DNA from 3 places in the Paenibacillus sp. ALE2 genome. Region 1 is predicted to be linked to each of the others. Evidence: riboswitches for the same ligand, from Rfam matches in the RefSeq annotation. Region 1 holds a riboswitch; each other region holds the start of a gene.
The links. Region 1 has a riboswitch for cobalamin ahead of cobJ (precorrin-3B C(17)-methyltransferase). Riboswitches for the same ligand answer to the same signal wherever they lie in the genome.

Region 1 (4,336 bases):
CCCCGTAAAGCAGAAGAAATGGCGTTGCTAGTTATGAAGATGGGGGGCGAGCCAGTAGAACGCCCGGCCCAGGGGACTGTTTTTCTGGATGATATCGAGCTGCGCAACGCTGTTGTATCGTGGGTGAAGAACCCTCCGGACTGGTACATCTTCACGACAGGTATGGGACTGGATGCTCTGTTCGATATGGCAGAGGATATGGGCGTGGCCGAGCAGATTATAGAGTTGCTGCAATCCTCCAACATTGCAGCACGGGGCTACAAGACGGTCAATGGACTCAAAAAGCGTGGCTTTACGCCAGCAGTACGGGACGAGGACGGAAGTTTGATCGGATTGACACGGGCTTTTGCCCCATATGATCTGAAGGGGAAGGAAGTACTGTTGCAACTGCATGGAGACCCGGCCCCCCGGTTGGTAGAGTGGCTGGATGAGCAAGGCGTAGTGACCCGCCAAGTACTTCCTTATAAGCATATCCCACCTGAAGAAGCAAAATTGCAGGCGCTACTAGATGATGTTATAAACCGTACGATTGATGCCGTTACGTTCACGAGTGGTCCGCAAATTCGATTTTTGGCCCAATATGCCAGAAAGCAAAATCGAATGGAGGATTTACTGGAAGCTTTTCGTGAAGATGTCATTGCTGTATCGGTAGGCAAGGTGACTGCACAATCCATTTTGGAAGAAGGGATTGAACGAGTCGTATTTCCAACTGAAGAGCGCATGGGTGCGATGATGGTGGAACTGGGCAAATATTTCGAACATAGCGATTCGGTGCATGGCTGTGGTCTGAAGAGCGTGAACGGTCATTTGAAATGAGCTAGAACTGATAAATGCAGTAAGCTAAAAATGAACTTATATTTACTAATACAGAGTAAAATAGAGATAAGGGCCTACGAGGTCTTTATCTTTTTTTGTTGGACATGCATCGCAAAGTTTTTTGTTATAGCGAAAATATTTATCTAATATAATGAATAAGTTTCGATGCATGATATTGAGGACAGGAGCTGAGACATTTATGAATTCTATTTGTGTATTTGCAGGGTCCAGACCTGGACATTCATCGGTATATGTTGAGGCGGCAGGCAAGCTGGGTGAAGCTATGGCTCGCCAGCATATCCGTTTAATTTATGGTGGCTCCAGCAGAGGGCTGATGGGTAAGGTGGCGGATGGACTGTTGGCGGGTGACGGTCAGGTCACCGGCATTATGCCCACCCTGTTATTCGATGCAGAGATCATTCATCGGGGAGTTACCGAGTTTATTGAGGTAGCAAGCATGCATGAACGTAAAGCGGCGATGAGCGAGATGGCCGATGCGTTTATAGCCCTTCCGGGAGGCTTGGGAACCTTTGAGGAACTGTTCGAGGTATTGTGCTGGGCGCAAATCGGTATACATCGCAAGCCCATTGGGCTGCTGAATGTGAATGGATATTTTGACCCGTTGGTAGAAATGGTACGTCATAGCGTGCAGGAAGGGTTTACCGGAGCTGATCATCCAGCGCTACTGAGTATATCTGCGGACCCGGATGAACTGCTGCATATGTTGAAAAATAAAGCAGAGAACTTGAAATAAAGCTTTTTTCGTGCTTGCACAACTGATTGAGGCAAGGTTATGATAAGACCCATAATCAAATAGCGGACAGACAAGGTGCCTTTGCGGTTGAGCAAAGGGTAACAGGGAATCGGGTGCAAGTCCCGAGCGGTCCCGCCACTGTAAGGAAGAGGGTTCTTTTAAATGGTCACTCGTACAAAACGGGGAAGACGAGAGAATCCGTTGATGCCAAGCCAGGAGACCTACCTTGATCTGTATGCACCGTTAACCTTCGCGGAGAGGATGGGTGTACGAAATCAGGAAATCAGGCACACGTTGCTTTTTCCATGTTGGTTACAGGTTTGCGTGGATATGAACGTGCAGCAGCGTTTGAAGCGTAAACAAAACAGATGGAAAACAACGGCAGATAGGAGGAAGACAAGAACTGTCTTCTTACGCTGTTTCGTCTGGTAAGAGAGATACGTACATAGGAACCCCATCCGGGCAGGATGGGGGTTTTTTGAGTTAAAGGATGCCACAAATTATTGAAATAGATAGTATAGCTGCCCTGAAAAGGATGATAGGAGGAGCACGATGAGCCCATTAGGAAAATTGCTGGTGATTGGATTTGGACCAGGAGATATGGAACATATCACAAAACGGGCGTTGGATGCGCTGGCCGAAAGTGAGGTCATTATCGGCTACAATACCTACGTTGATTTGATCCGTCCGTTGTTGAACGGACAGGAGATTGTACGCACAGGGATGACAGAAGAAGTGAGCCGTGCGCAGGAGGCGGTTCGCCAAGCAGAGATGGGTAAGAAGGTAGCCGTCATTTCCAGTGGAGATGCTGGGGTCTATGGCATGGCAGGGCTGGTGTACGAAGTGCTGATGCAAAAAGGCTGGCGTCGCGAGGACGGGGTTGAGGTAGAAGTTGTGCCGGGGATCTCGGCTATTCAATCCTGTGCTTCGTTGTTGGGAGCGCCGGTTATGCATGATGCTTGCACAATCAGTCTGAGTGATCATCTGACCCCGTGGGAAACGATCGTGAAGCGTGTAGAAGCTGCGGCTTCGGCTGATTTTGTGATTGCCTTATACAACCCGCGCAGTGGTCGACGTACCCGCCAGATTGTGGAGACGCAGTCCATTTTGCTCCGTTACCGTGATCCGCAAACTCCAGTTGGACTGGTGAAGAGTGCTTATCGTGAACGTCAGCAGGTTATTGTAACGACGCTGGAAGATATGCTGAACCATGATATCGGGATGCTGACGACCGTAATCATCGGCAATTCCTCGACGACAGTGTATGACGGGTTAATCGTGACTCCGCGCGGCTATCAGCGTAAATACACGCTGGACGCGACCGAGCAAGTGCTCAAACCGCATCAGCGGCTTCGCACGGAAGCGGAGCCGTGGTCGCTGGGCGCGCAAGAGGATCGCGCACTGGATACACCGCAGGGAGGTGGAGCTCTGACTGCGTCTCCCGAGCCTTCCGCGAGCAGCGCTGCGGTTGCCACGCAAGCACGCCCGCAGGCGATGGCTACCGTGCAGGCTGCGCCCGCGAAGCCAACCGGAGCGGCTCCAGCATCGCTGGCAGCAGAGGCACTAAGCCGCCTAGCTGTCGGCGGCAAGCTGCCGGGCGAAGCCAATGCTCGCTGGAGCGGGCAAGCGCCTACCGCCCAGAGCGCCGTCGGAACGGCAACGGTGGCTACGACTGGGAAGGCGTCAGGCGGCTTTGGCAAGCCTGCACTGTTTGAGGTGGGGGTTTCCCCTGGCGTGGGAAACAAGAAGTTCACTGCTCGGCAGATGGCACTGCTTGCCGAGGTAGCGGGTGATGATGGCGAGCTGGAATACACGCCAGATCATCAGATCGTGCTGCGCGTGCCGTGCGCAGACCCCGAGGAACTGGTCGGACGGCTTCGGGATGAACGATTCATTGTCATGCCGATCGGCGATGTGTTTAAGGTGAAGGCCTGCGACTTCTGCAATATGGAGAAAGATGATGCGGTGCCTGTGGCTGAGCATCTACAGGTTGTACTTGGCGGATTACAGGCACCCAAGGAAACGAGTATTGCTTTGAATGGATGCGGCATGGCTTGCTATGGAGCGGTGCTGGAGGATATCGGCATCGTCTATCGCAAGGGAGGATACGATCTGTTTCTCGGCGGCAAAAAATTTGGCCGTAATGCTCATGCCGCTCAGCCCGTAGCGGAAGGGATTCCGGGTGATCAGATTACGGATATCGTGGAGAACATTATTGCTGAATATAAGGAAAAAGGGCATCCGAACGAGCGTTTTCATAAATTCTTTAAACGTGTAGGCATCGTTGCGGGTTTCCGACATGAAGATGCACCAGCAACAGTAGAAGTGAACGCGGTTTGTGGTGATTAAGTGGGTTGGTAGGCTTGATGAACAGGATACAAGCATATATATAAAATAGGGCGTCATGTAGGCTATCCCTATCAATGAGGAGGAAAACACAGCAGTGGATGCAATATTGTTGGTTGGACATGGAAGTCGGGACCCAGAGGGTAATCAGGAACTACTGGAATTTGCGCAAGCGGTGGCAGATCGGGCGCCAGGTACGTGTGTAGAAACCTGTTTTCTGGAGTTGGCACGCCCAAGTATTGCCGAAGGAGTACAGGCGTGTGTGGACAAAGGGGCGACGCGTGTCGTTTTTATTCCGATTATTTTGTTCGCAGCAGTGCATGCCAAAATTGATATTCCGAAGGCAATCGACCGGGCAAAGGCAAAATACCCGCAGGTGGAATTTGTATACGGACGTCCGATTGGCGTTCACGAAAAAAT
Region 2 (4,336 bases), 2.0 Mb from region 1:
GGAATTAAAGCCTTTACGGGAAAAATTACAGGGCCAGTCCTTTGCTCAAATCTATTGCAGTGACTTGATGCGATGTCGCCAGACCTTGCAGATCATTTTGCCGGAGTCAGCAAAGACGTCTGAACGTTTCCTATCTGCTATGCCTCCCATGATGGAACCACGTCTGCGAGAACTTCACTTTGGCGAGTGGGATGGAAAAACGTATGACATGCTTAAGGATGTGGCGTTGTATCGCGCTTGGATTGATGAGCCGCAACGAATCACCCCGCCTGGAGGAGAGTCCTGGGTCCATTTTGTGAATCGTCTGCGTGAATTCCTTGACTCTCTGTTTGCGTGGCGCATTGCTTTGAAGGTTCAGCCAATAGAGTCGAATGCTGCACCGCCCTCTGTTTTGGTTGTCACGCATGGTGGAGTAATTCGCCAATTGGTTTGTATGCTGATACCAGGTCATGATTTTTGGAGTCTGAATCCAAAACCGGGAGAAGCGATTAGGCTTCAGTTAAGGCTGGCAGGACTGCACAATTGTATAGCAAAATTGCTTTTTCACTAGGGTAGTTGTGGCGAATCAAGCAGCTGTTTGGGTTGTAAGCTAACTCTTTTTAACCTATAATCATCAAGTAAAAGAACGGCTTGACTACACTACATCAAATATCCAGCAGACGAGGTCGGCGCCGTGTGAGGGAACTTGCTTTTCTTCATTGCGCTGTTAAAAGGGAAGTCGGTGTGAGTCCGACGCGGTCCCGCCACTGTAAATGGAAACATGCTCATTAGCCCTGTTACATGTGCCGCCAAGCATGTGAAAGAATATCAGGGCATGCCTCTTCCATAAGTCAGGATACCTGCCCGTCCGCCTGTCACCATAATCCTTCGAGGAAAGGATGACGTGTTCGCAGTGACTGTCCATGCGGAAAGAAGCTGCCCGCCTGCGCACGATCTGTGCTAACGTGACCCCTGTATCCTGATATGAGGATGCGGGGGTTTTTGATAGGAAAAGAAGGCTGGAATGAGGAAAATATCGGATGATGTTCAAGTAACGCTCTTAACGATTTTTGTATGAAGGGGTGCAAATCATGGCAGGCAAAAAAATAAAGGTATGGACAACAGGTCTATTGGCGCTGATATTGGCAGTTGTGCTGAGTGCATGTGGCGCGAATGGAAAAAATGTAGAAAATAAAGAGGGCCAAGCTTCTTCACAGCAGCCGGGACAGACCGTAACCGCACAAGAGCCTCCGGGCAAAACGGTTTACCCGCTAACGGTTAAGGATGCAACAGGACAGGAATTTACATTTAAAAAGGCACCGGACAAGATTGTTTCCGTCTCCCCGGCAGAAACTGAAGCGCTGTTCGCTATCGGATTGGATAAGGAAATTGTTGGTGTATCCGACTACTCTGATTACCCAGAGGCAGCTACGAAAAAGCCTAAAGTGGGCGGTATTATGAAACCGAACGAAGAGGCGATCATTGCTGCGAACCCGGAAGTTGTTTTTGCAGGAATTTCACTTAGTGAACAGGCTACGACTAAGCTGCGTGACATGGGAATTATGATTTTTAAAACGGAACCGAAAACCGTTGAAGATGTCACAGCTAACATCGAATTGTATGGGAAAATCACCGATCATCAGAAAGAAGCGAGAGCGGTGACCGACAAGATGAGAGCAGATGTAGCGGAAGTGAAAGAAGGAGTTAAAAATATCGGCAAAGGGCAGAAGCTACGGGTATACGTCGAATTTTCACCAGGCTGGACAGTGGGTAAAGGCGAGTTTATGGACGAACTGATCACATTGGCGGGCGGCGAAAACGTGGGTGCCACGCAGAAGGGCTGGTACCAAATCAGTGAGGAAAATATTATAGCTGCCAACCCTGACGTGATTTTATACAGCAAAAGTGTGAAGGATGACAAAACAGGCCAGTCCCTCGGCGATATCATAAAAGCTCGTAGTGGATGGGATCAAATATCGGCTGTTCGTAACAATCGTGTATTTGCCGTGGATGATAATTTGATTAGCCGTCCAGGTCCACGCGTAACAGAAGGACTCAAGGAAGTAGCCAAGGGCGTGTACCCTGAAATTTTCAAATGAACCGTAGACTGATCGGTTTTGGGGGGACTGGTCTTGTCTTGCTGCTGCTGACGCTGCTGCTCTGTCTTGGCATCGGCTCGGTCAGTCTTCCGGTCAGCCAGATCACAGGTATTTTGATCAACCACCTACCGTGGTTAGATGATACGTTTACACCGGATTGGAATACATCTGCAGAGCAGATTATTTTGAAGGTCAGACTGCCAAGAGTGTTACTGGGAATGTTGGTCGGAGCAGCGCTGGCGCTGGCGGGAGCTGGATTTCAGGGTGTGTTGCGTAATCCCTTGGCTGATCCCTATACCCTTGGGGTATCCTCGGGAGCTTCGGTAGGAGCGGCAGTGCTGATTTATTGGGGGCTTCAATTTTCATTTGTGGGTATATGGACCCTTCCGCTAGTCGCATTTATAACCGGCATGCTGACGCTGTGGATGGTGTTGACGTTGGCGCGTGAAGGTGGGAAAATTCCGACCCAAAGCCTCATTTTATCAGGTGTGGTGATGCAATTTTTTGGGGGAGCCATTGTTTCTTTTCTGGCAGCCATGTCGAAGGAAACAGTCAATGAAATATTGTACTGGACGTTGGGAAGTCTTAGTCTGCGAGGTTGGTCATATACGGGAATTCTTTTACCTTACGTGATCGTTGGGCTGGTGTTTCTATGGAACCGGGCACGGGTGCTGAATATTCTGGCTTTGGGTGAACGTCAAGCGGCTCATATGGGGGTTCATGTAGATGCGACGAAGCTATCTGTCCTGATCATATCTACCTTGCTGACAGCTGCCGCTGTCTCAGTATGCGGAGTCATTGGCTTTGTCGGACTCGTTGTACCACATATCATTCGTCTGGTGACAGGTCCCGATTACCGGATGATTGTTCCGTTATCTGCACTGGGTGGAGCTATTTTTATGGCTTGGGCAGATACGGCGGCTCGCACGTTGTTGGCCCCAACGGAAATTCCTCTGGGCGTTATGACGGCCTTTGTTGGGGCGCCGTTCTTCGCGTATCTCCTGTACCGGAACAAGAAGCTGCGCAGGGGGGATCTGTTGTGACCGAACAAAGTGAAACACAGAAGGTGGATGATCGGGCGCTAGAGGTAGCAGGTCTTACCCGTGCTTATGGAGAGTTCCATGTGTTGAAGAATATTAGCTGGAACGTAGACGAAGGAGCTTGGTGGGGGATCATTGGTCCGAATGGGAGTGGTAAATCGACGTTGCTGCATCTGCTTTCTGGCGTAGATCAGCCGACTTCTGGAAGTGTTCATATCTATGGCAAAAAGGTCGGTAGCTACAGCAGAAAAGAGCTTTCCCGACTTGTAGCCGTACTCCAGCAGGAGGGCATTCCTCCAGTGAGATACACCGTCAGGGAAGTTATAGAAATGGGGCGGTTTCCTCATCAGGACTGGCTAGGCAGGGAAAAGGGAGTTGATGTGGAGGCGATTACGGATCGGGTCCTAGAGCGATTGAGTCTAACTTCACTGGCCGACAGAACATTGGACCGCTTGAGTGGAGGGCAGCGACAGCGTGTAGCTTTGGCAAAGGTGATGGTGCAGGAACCACAGATATTGCTGCTGGACGAACCTACGACCTATCTGGATTTGCGCTATCAGCTTGAATTTATGGAGTTGTTGGCAGAATGGCGCCAAGAAACGGGCGTGACGATCATTGCTGTCCTGCATGATCTTAATTTGGCGGCACAATTTTGCGATAATTTGCTTGTACTTAAGGATGGAATGGTTGAAGGATTGGGTAGTTCATCGGATTTGCTAACAGAGGACCGGATTCGGCGTGTATATGGTGTGGAGCCTGTGATGCTTCCGCATCCCGATAGCGGTGTGCCGCAGCTCTTGCTGCGCAGAAGCGCTGCGTCTACAGCAGATCAATAGGAGATTGGGAACATACTAAAAAGAGCAGGGAGTGGAAGGTATGAACGACAAGCTGCGTCAGCTGATCGATAGCATAGCCCAGCCGGATGGAGTGGCGGCTTCGGCAGCGTCAGCACATTTGGACCAATTAACAAAGCCACCTGGAAGTCTTGGAAGGCTGGAGAGCTTGGCCATCCAGCTAGCAGGAATTACTGGCGTGGACAAGCCTGAATTTGATCGTAAAACGGTGATGGTCATGGCTGCGGATCATGGGGTGTGTGAAGAGGGAGTTAGCGCCTTTCCAGCTGAGGTTACGCAGCAAATGCTGTATAACATGCTGTCAGGCGGCGCAGCAATTAATGTGCTGGCACGTCATGCAGGCGCTGATGTCCAGGTAATAGAT
Region 3 (4,336 bases), 230 kb from region 1:
ACTGCGGTAAATCTGTATTGATGATATCCAGCGCTTGCAGTGTTACCGCATTACGCTGTGCGGTATCCTTCGCCAACTTCAGGCTGTGAAGAATATTCTCCAGCGGTTTGGAAGCATAACGGCTTACATTCGCTTCACTTGTAGAGGAGTAGAACATGTCCATAAAATACTGCGGCTCCCCTGTATGGGCCGTGAGCATGCTGTACATAGCAAAATCCCAATCATTTTTGGTCAATGCCTCGTCGATATTTTCCACCTTGCGAATCTTGACCTGGATTCCCTCATTCAGCAACTGGCTCTGAATAACCTCAGCCATGACGGATAGCTCCGGACGCTGAGGGAAGGTCAGCAGCGTAACCTCGAATGGCTTGCCCTGCTTGGACCATGTGCCTTGGGCATCCTTCTGCCAGCCATCCTTCGTCAACAACTGCTCTGTCGTTCCGTCCAATGCTTTACGCTCAATCTTACCGAAGGGAAGAATGCTCGGAAACGGGCTACTTGCTTCCGTGCCGAAGCCCCTCATAACGGCGCTCACAATGGATGCGCGCGGAATCAGACTGTCCACCACCTTACGGTTGGTTGCATCCTTGAACACAGGTGATTCCATGTTGTACACAATCATATGGGTGCGCAAGGATGGAGCCGACAGCACTTGTAGCTTGTCGTTCTTTTTTAATACCTCTGCGTTATCTACCGGAATATCCGTCGCTACATCCACCTCACCAGATTGCAACGCCATCAGGCGCGAATTACCGTCCGTAATGAATTTCATCGTCGCTTCGGCCAATCGCACCTTTTCGCCCCAGTATCCGTCATAACGCTCGACGACCAAGGATTGATCCTTGTTGAAGGCTTTGATTTTAAAAGCACCTGTCATTGCAGGGTAGCTTTGCTCATCTTTTATGGATGCCACATCCAGTACAATCGTTGACGGATCAGCCAAATTGGATACCAGCGCTGCATTCGGCTGGTTTGTCGTAATTTTCAGCGTCAGCGGACCAGTTACATCAATGGACTTCACATCCAGTAAATCCTTCGCCAGGTGACTTTTCTCGATAGAGCGCAGCAAAGATGCTTTTACGCTTGCTGCATCCATACTCTTTCCATCATGAAAAGTGACCCTATCCTGCAAGCTGAACGTCCACACGTTAGGACTGTCGTGCTTCCATTCCTTGGCTAGCCAAGCCACAGGCTCCAACTTTTCATTCAAACGAATGAGTGTCTCACCGGCACCGGAACGCATCACATCCCAGCTATTGTCTCCATGCGGATCGACGCCTGACGGTTTCCACGTATACGCCATCACCAGCTTTTTACCTGCTGGAGTCTGTTGTGCAGGCGTATTCTCACCCTTGCCTGAGCTATCCTCCGTCTTCGTGGCTGTGCCGCATCCCGAAAGAGCCATAACTGCCATCAGCAGCAGCAATCCTGTACATATGAACCATGAACGCCTATTACGATTGCCTATCATCCCACATGTCCTCCTCTATCTTGTAAAATATCGTATAAACCTAACGCAAAACGCGAAAAAAGCATTCCCAACCACTTGACCAGCAGTCAGAAATGCTTTCATTATAAAATGTCAAAACTCACCTCAAAGCCAACTCCAAAAACATAGAAGGGATCAGATCGGTTTCAGACATTCCGTATGCAGCACGCCTAACCACCTCCCCAGCATCCCGTGGGTCTGACAGTGATGTCAAAACAGGCAGGTCTCCTGACTCCAGGCTTATCTTTCAGGCCTTCCCGGTTCCTCACAGTTCCAGTGGCTATTCTGAAAGCTCCAGCAGTACCCTGCTGATGCCTGTATACAGTGGCGGGTCCGTGTCGGAATCTACCGAACTTCCCTTTTAAGTGAACACGCTCAACAACTATCTACATCGTCTCTACGAAACTTCGTATATAGAGTTGTCCGGCTCACACCTGTTTTCTTCCTTTATTCCTTTTTATTACGATTTAGGATTATCTTATTTTGTTGCTACTGGCTTGTCAACAAATGTTGCGTAATAATTTAAATTTGAATGATATAGTGTGAATCAAGACCAAGGCTATTCATTGCTTGCGCGCAATTGAAGGTATGTCTTAACGTTGCGTGCACACAATTCACGTGTTAAAATTAGGTATAGAGATAACCACTGTATCCGTATACTAAAAAGAGCCTTCGCCGCTCCAACGGCAAAGACTCTTAGGACTTGAAAGGCTGTGGATCACCACCACGGCGCGCTGCATAACTGAATGTTAATGCGAACGAAACCCACCGTTAGGGGCCAACCTAATTACGCGGTGGGTTTTCGCTTGTTCCGAAATTTCCGACGCAGCCAGCGATAAAGCTTACGAATACTAAACACCAGGCTTAGTAACGTAACCATCCAACGCAGCACATCATAGCACGACACAAGGTTGACCATCGGCTTCACCCCCTTTCGGGAAGCTGCGCCGTGATCCGAAAACATCCACCACTATCCAAAGTCCTTAAGGTAGATTATACCATGCCTCTTCCTACCACTCGAAAATCCAAACCCCGATCTTCATACAGAAAGAGGGTTTTATCAATAATTTCATGCTGCTTAATAAATAACTAGTTCTGGATAACCCCATGCCAAACAGCCGGAAAAGAGGCTACGCCCTCTCTCCGGCTGTTTTTGTTTATTTCCTATTCATCAAACCTTCTGTGGAACTTCTGAGACATTAACGCCTTTGACCGATTCACCCTGTTTTCTTGCCAAAACAATGTTCAAGACAATTGCCGTAATCGAGCCAGATACGATGCCGTTTTGCAGCAGCATTTTGGCAAAGCTCGGCAGTTGGTCGAACATTTGCGGCAGAACAGCTGAGCCTAGGCCCACGGCAATACTACATGCTGCAATCAGCAGATTGCTTTCTTTCCGCAGATCCACTTCTGACAAAATAGACATGCCTGATGCAGCAACCGAGCCAAACATGACGATCATCGCCCCGCCCAGCACAGCGTTAGGAATCACTGTCGTCAAGGCAGCCAGCTTAGGCAGCAAACCGAGGACGACCATAATGCCGCCAGCAGCAAAAATAACGTTACGGGATTTGACGCGAGTCAGCGAGATCAGACCCACATTTTGGGAGAAGGCCGTGTAAGGGAACGCATTAAAAATACCGCCCAACATAATCGCAAGTCCTTCCGAACGAAGTCCATTGACGATTTGCTTTTGCTCCACTTTCTGATCAATCGCTTTACCTACTGCCAGATAAACCCCTGTAGACTCGACCATGCTCACAATATTGACGATAATCATCGTACATACTGCCATAATGCTAAACTCCGGCTTGCCAAAATAAAACGGCTGCGCAATACTCACCCACGAAGCATCCGCTACGGGAGCAAAATGCACCATTCCCATCGCATAGGCAACTACAGTACCTGCGAACAGACCAATAAGAACGGAAATCGAGCGTAAAAAGCCCTTGGCTACTCGATTGACAAGCAGAATAACCAGTAGTGTAACCAGCGCCAGCAGCAAATTACGCGGCTGTCCAAAATCCGCGCTGCCCTGACCACCCGCTACATTGTTCATCGCCACCGGAATAAGGGATAGACCGATAATCGTAACGACCGAGCCGGTAACCACTGTTGGGAAAAAGCGTAATAGTTTGCCATACAACGGTGCCGCAAGCACCACAAATATACCGGACAAAATGATGGCACCGTACGCTGTCGCCAGATTTGATGTCGAAGCAATTGCGATAATGGGTCCTACTGCCGTAAACGTACAGCCCAAAATGACAGGCAGTCTACTTCCGAAAAAACGTGTGCCCATAATCTGTAATAATGTAGCAATCCCGCAAGTGAATAGATCAGCAGCCACTAGATAAGCCATCTGGGCTGGCGTCAGGTGCAGCGCTCCCCCTACAATTAGAGGGACAGCAATGGCTCCGGCGTACATCGCCATGACATGCTGGAAACCCAGCGCAAATAATTTTTGTTTACTTAACATCCCACATTCTCCTTAACGGGAGGAATTACCGTGCCAGCTTCCTCTATAAAATGGACTTCGCCCGGTGCCATGGAAGCGATACGCGCTAGAGAACGTACGGCAATACCTCTTTGCTCCAACAGTCCACGGCCTTCCTGAAAGCTCTTTTCAATTACGCAGCCAACTCCGGCCAGCTCTGCTCCTGCTTCCTTCACAATATCGGTAAGTCCGACCAAAGCTGCACCAGTTGCCAAAAAATCATCCACGATCAGCACATGGTCGCTGGCATCGAGATATTTTTGGGAAATGCTCACCTGATAGGTTTCCTGCCGAGTGAACGAATGAACCTCTGCGAAGTATACCTGTTCATTCAGCGTGATCGCCTTCTT

Region 2: another riboswitch for cobalamin. It lies ahead of ACXHJ1_RS24955 (ABC transporter substrate-binding protein); the one in region 1 lies ahead of cobJ (precorrin-3B C(17)-methyltransferase).
Region 3: another riboswitch for cobalamin. It lies ahead of ACXHJ1_RS07585 (ABC transporter substrate-binding protein); the one in region 1 lies ahead of cobJ (precorrin-3B C(17)-methyltransferase).

The regions. Positions count from the first base shown of each region.
Region 1 covers NZ_CM134213.1:1,979,835-1,984,170, forward strand. Annotated here, with positions in the region: gene ACXHJ1_RS08600 (uroporphyrinogen-III synthase) at 1-816, shown strand, start outside; gene ACXHJ1_RS08605 (LOG family protein) at 1,016-1,570, shown strand; cobalamin riboswitch at 1,628-1,813, shown strand; gene cobJ (precorrin-3B C(17)-methyltransferase) at 2,123-3,919, shown strand; gene ACXHJ1_RS08615 (sirohydrochlorin chelatase) at 4,014-4,336, shown strand, end outside.
Region 2 covers NZ_CM134213.1:5,742,165-5,746,500, reverse strand. Annotated here, with positions in the region: gene ACXHJ1_RS24960 (histidine phosphatase family protein) at 1-550, shown strand, start outside; cobalamin riboswitch at 646-861, shown strand; gene ACXHJ1_RS24955 (ABC transporter substrate-binding protein) at 1,071-2,078, shown strand; gene ACXHJ1_RS24950 (FecCD family ABC transporter permease) at 2,075-3,121, shown strand; gene ACXHJ1_RS24945 (ABC transporter ATP-binding protein) at 3,118-3,954, shown strand; gene cobT (nicotinate-nucleotide--dimethylbenzimidazole phosphoribosyltransferase) at 3,995-4,336, shown strand, end outside.
Region 3 covers NZ_CM134213.1:1,748,650-1,752,985, reverse strand. Annotated here, with positions in the region: gene ACXHJ1_RS07585 (ABC transporter substrate-binding protein) at 1-1,471, opposite strand, end outside; cobalamin riboswitch at 1,691-1,894, opposite strand; gene ACXHJ1_RS07580 (hypothetical protein) at 2,277-2,408, opposite strand; gene ACXHJ1_RS07575 (nucleobase:cation symporter-2 family protein) at 2,661-3,968, opposite strand; gene ACXHJ1_RS07570 (xanthine phosphoribosyltransferase) at 3,962-4,336, opposite strand, start outside.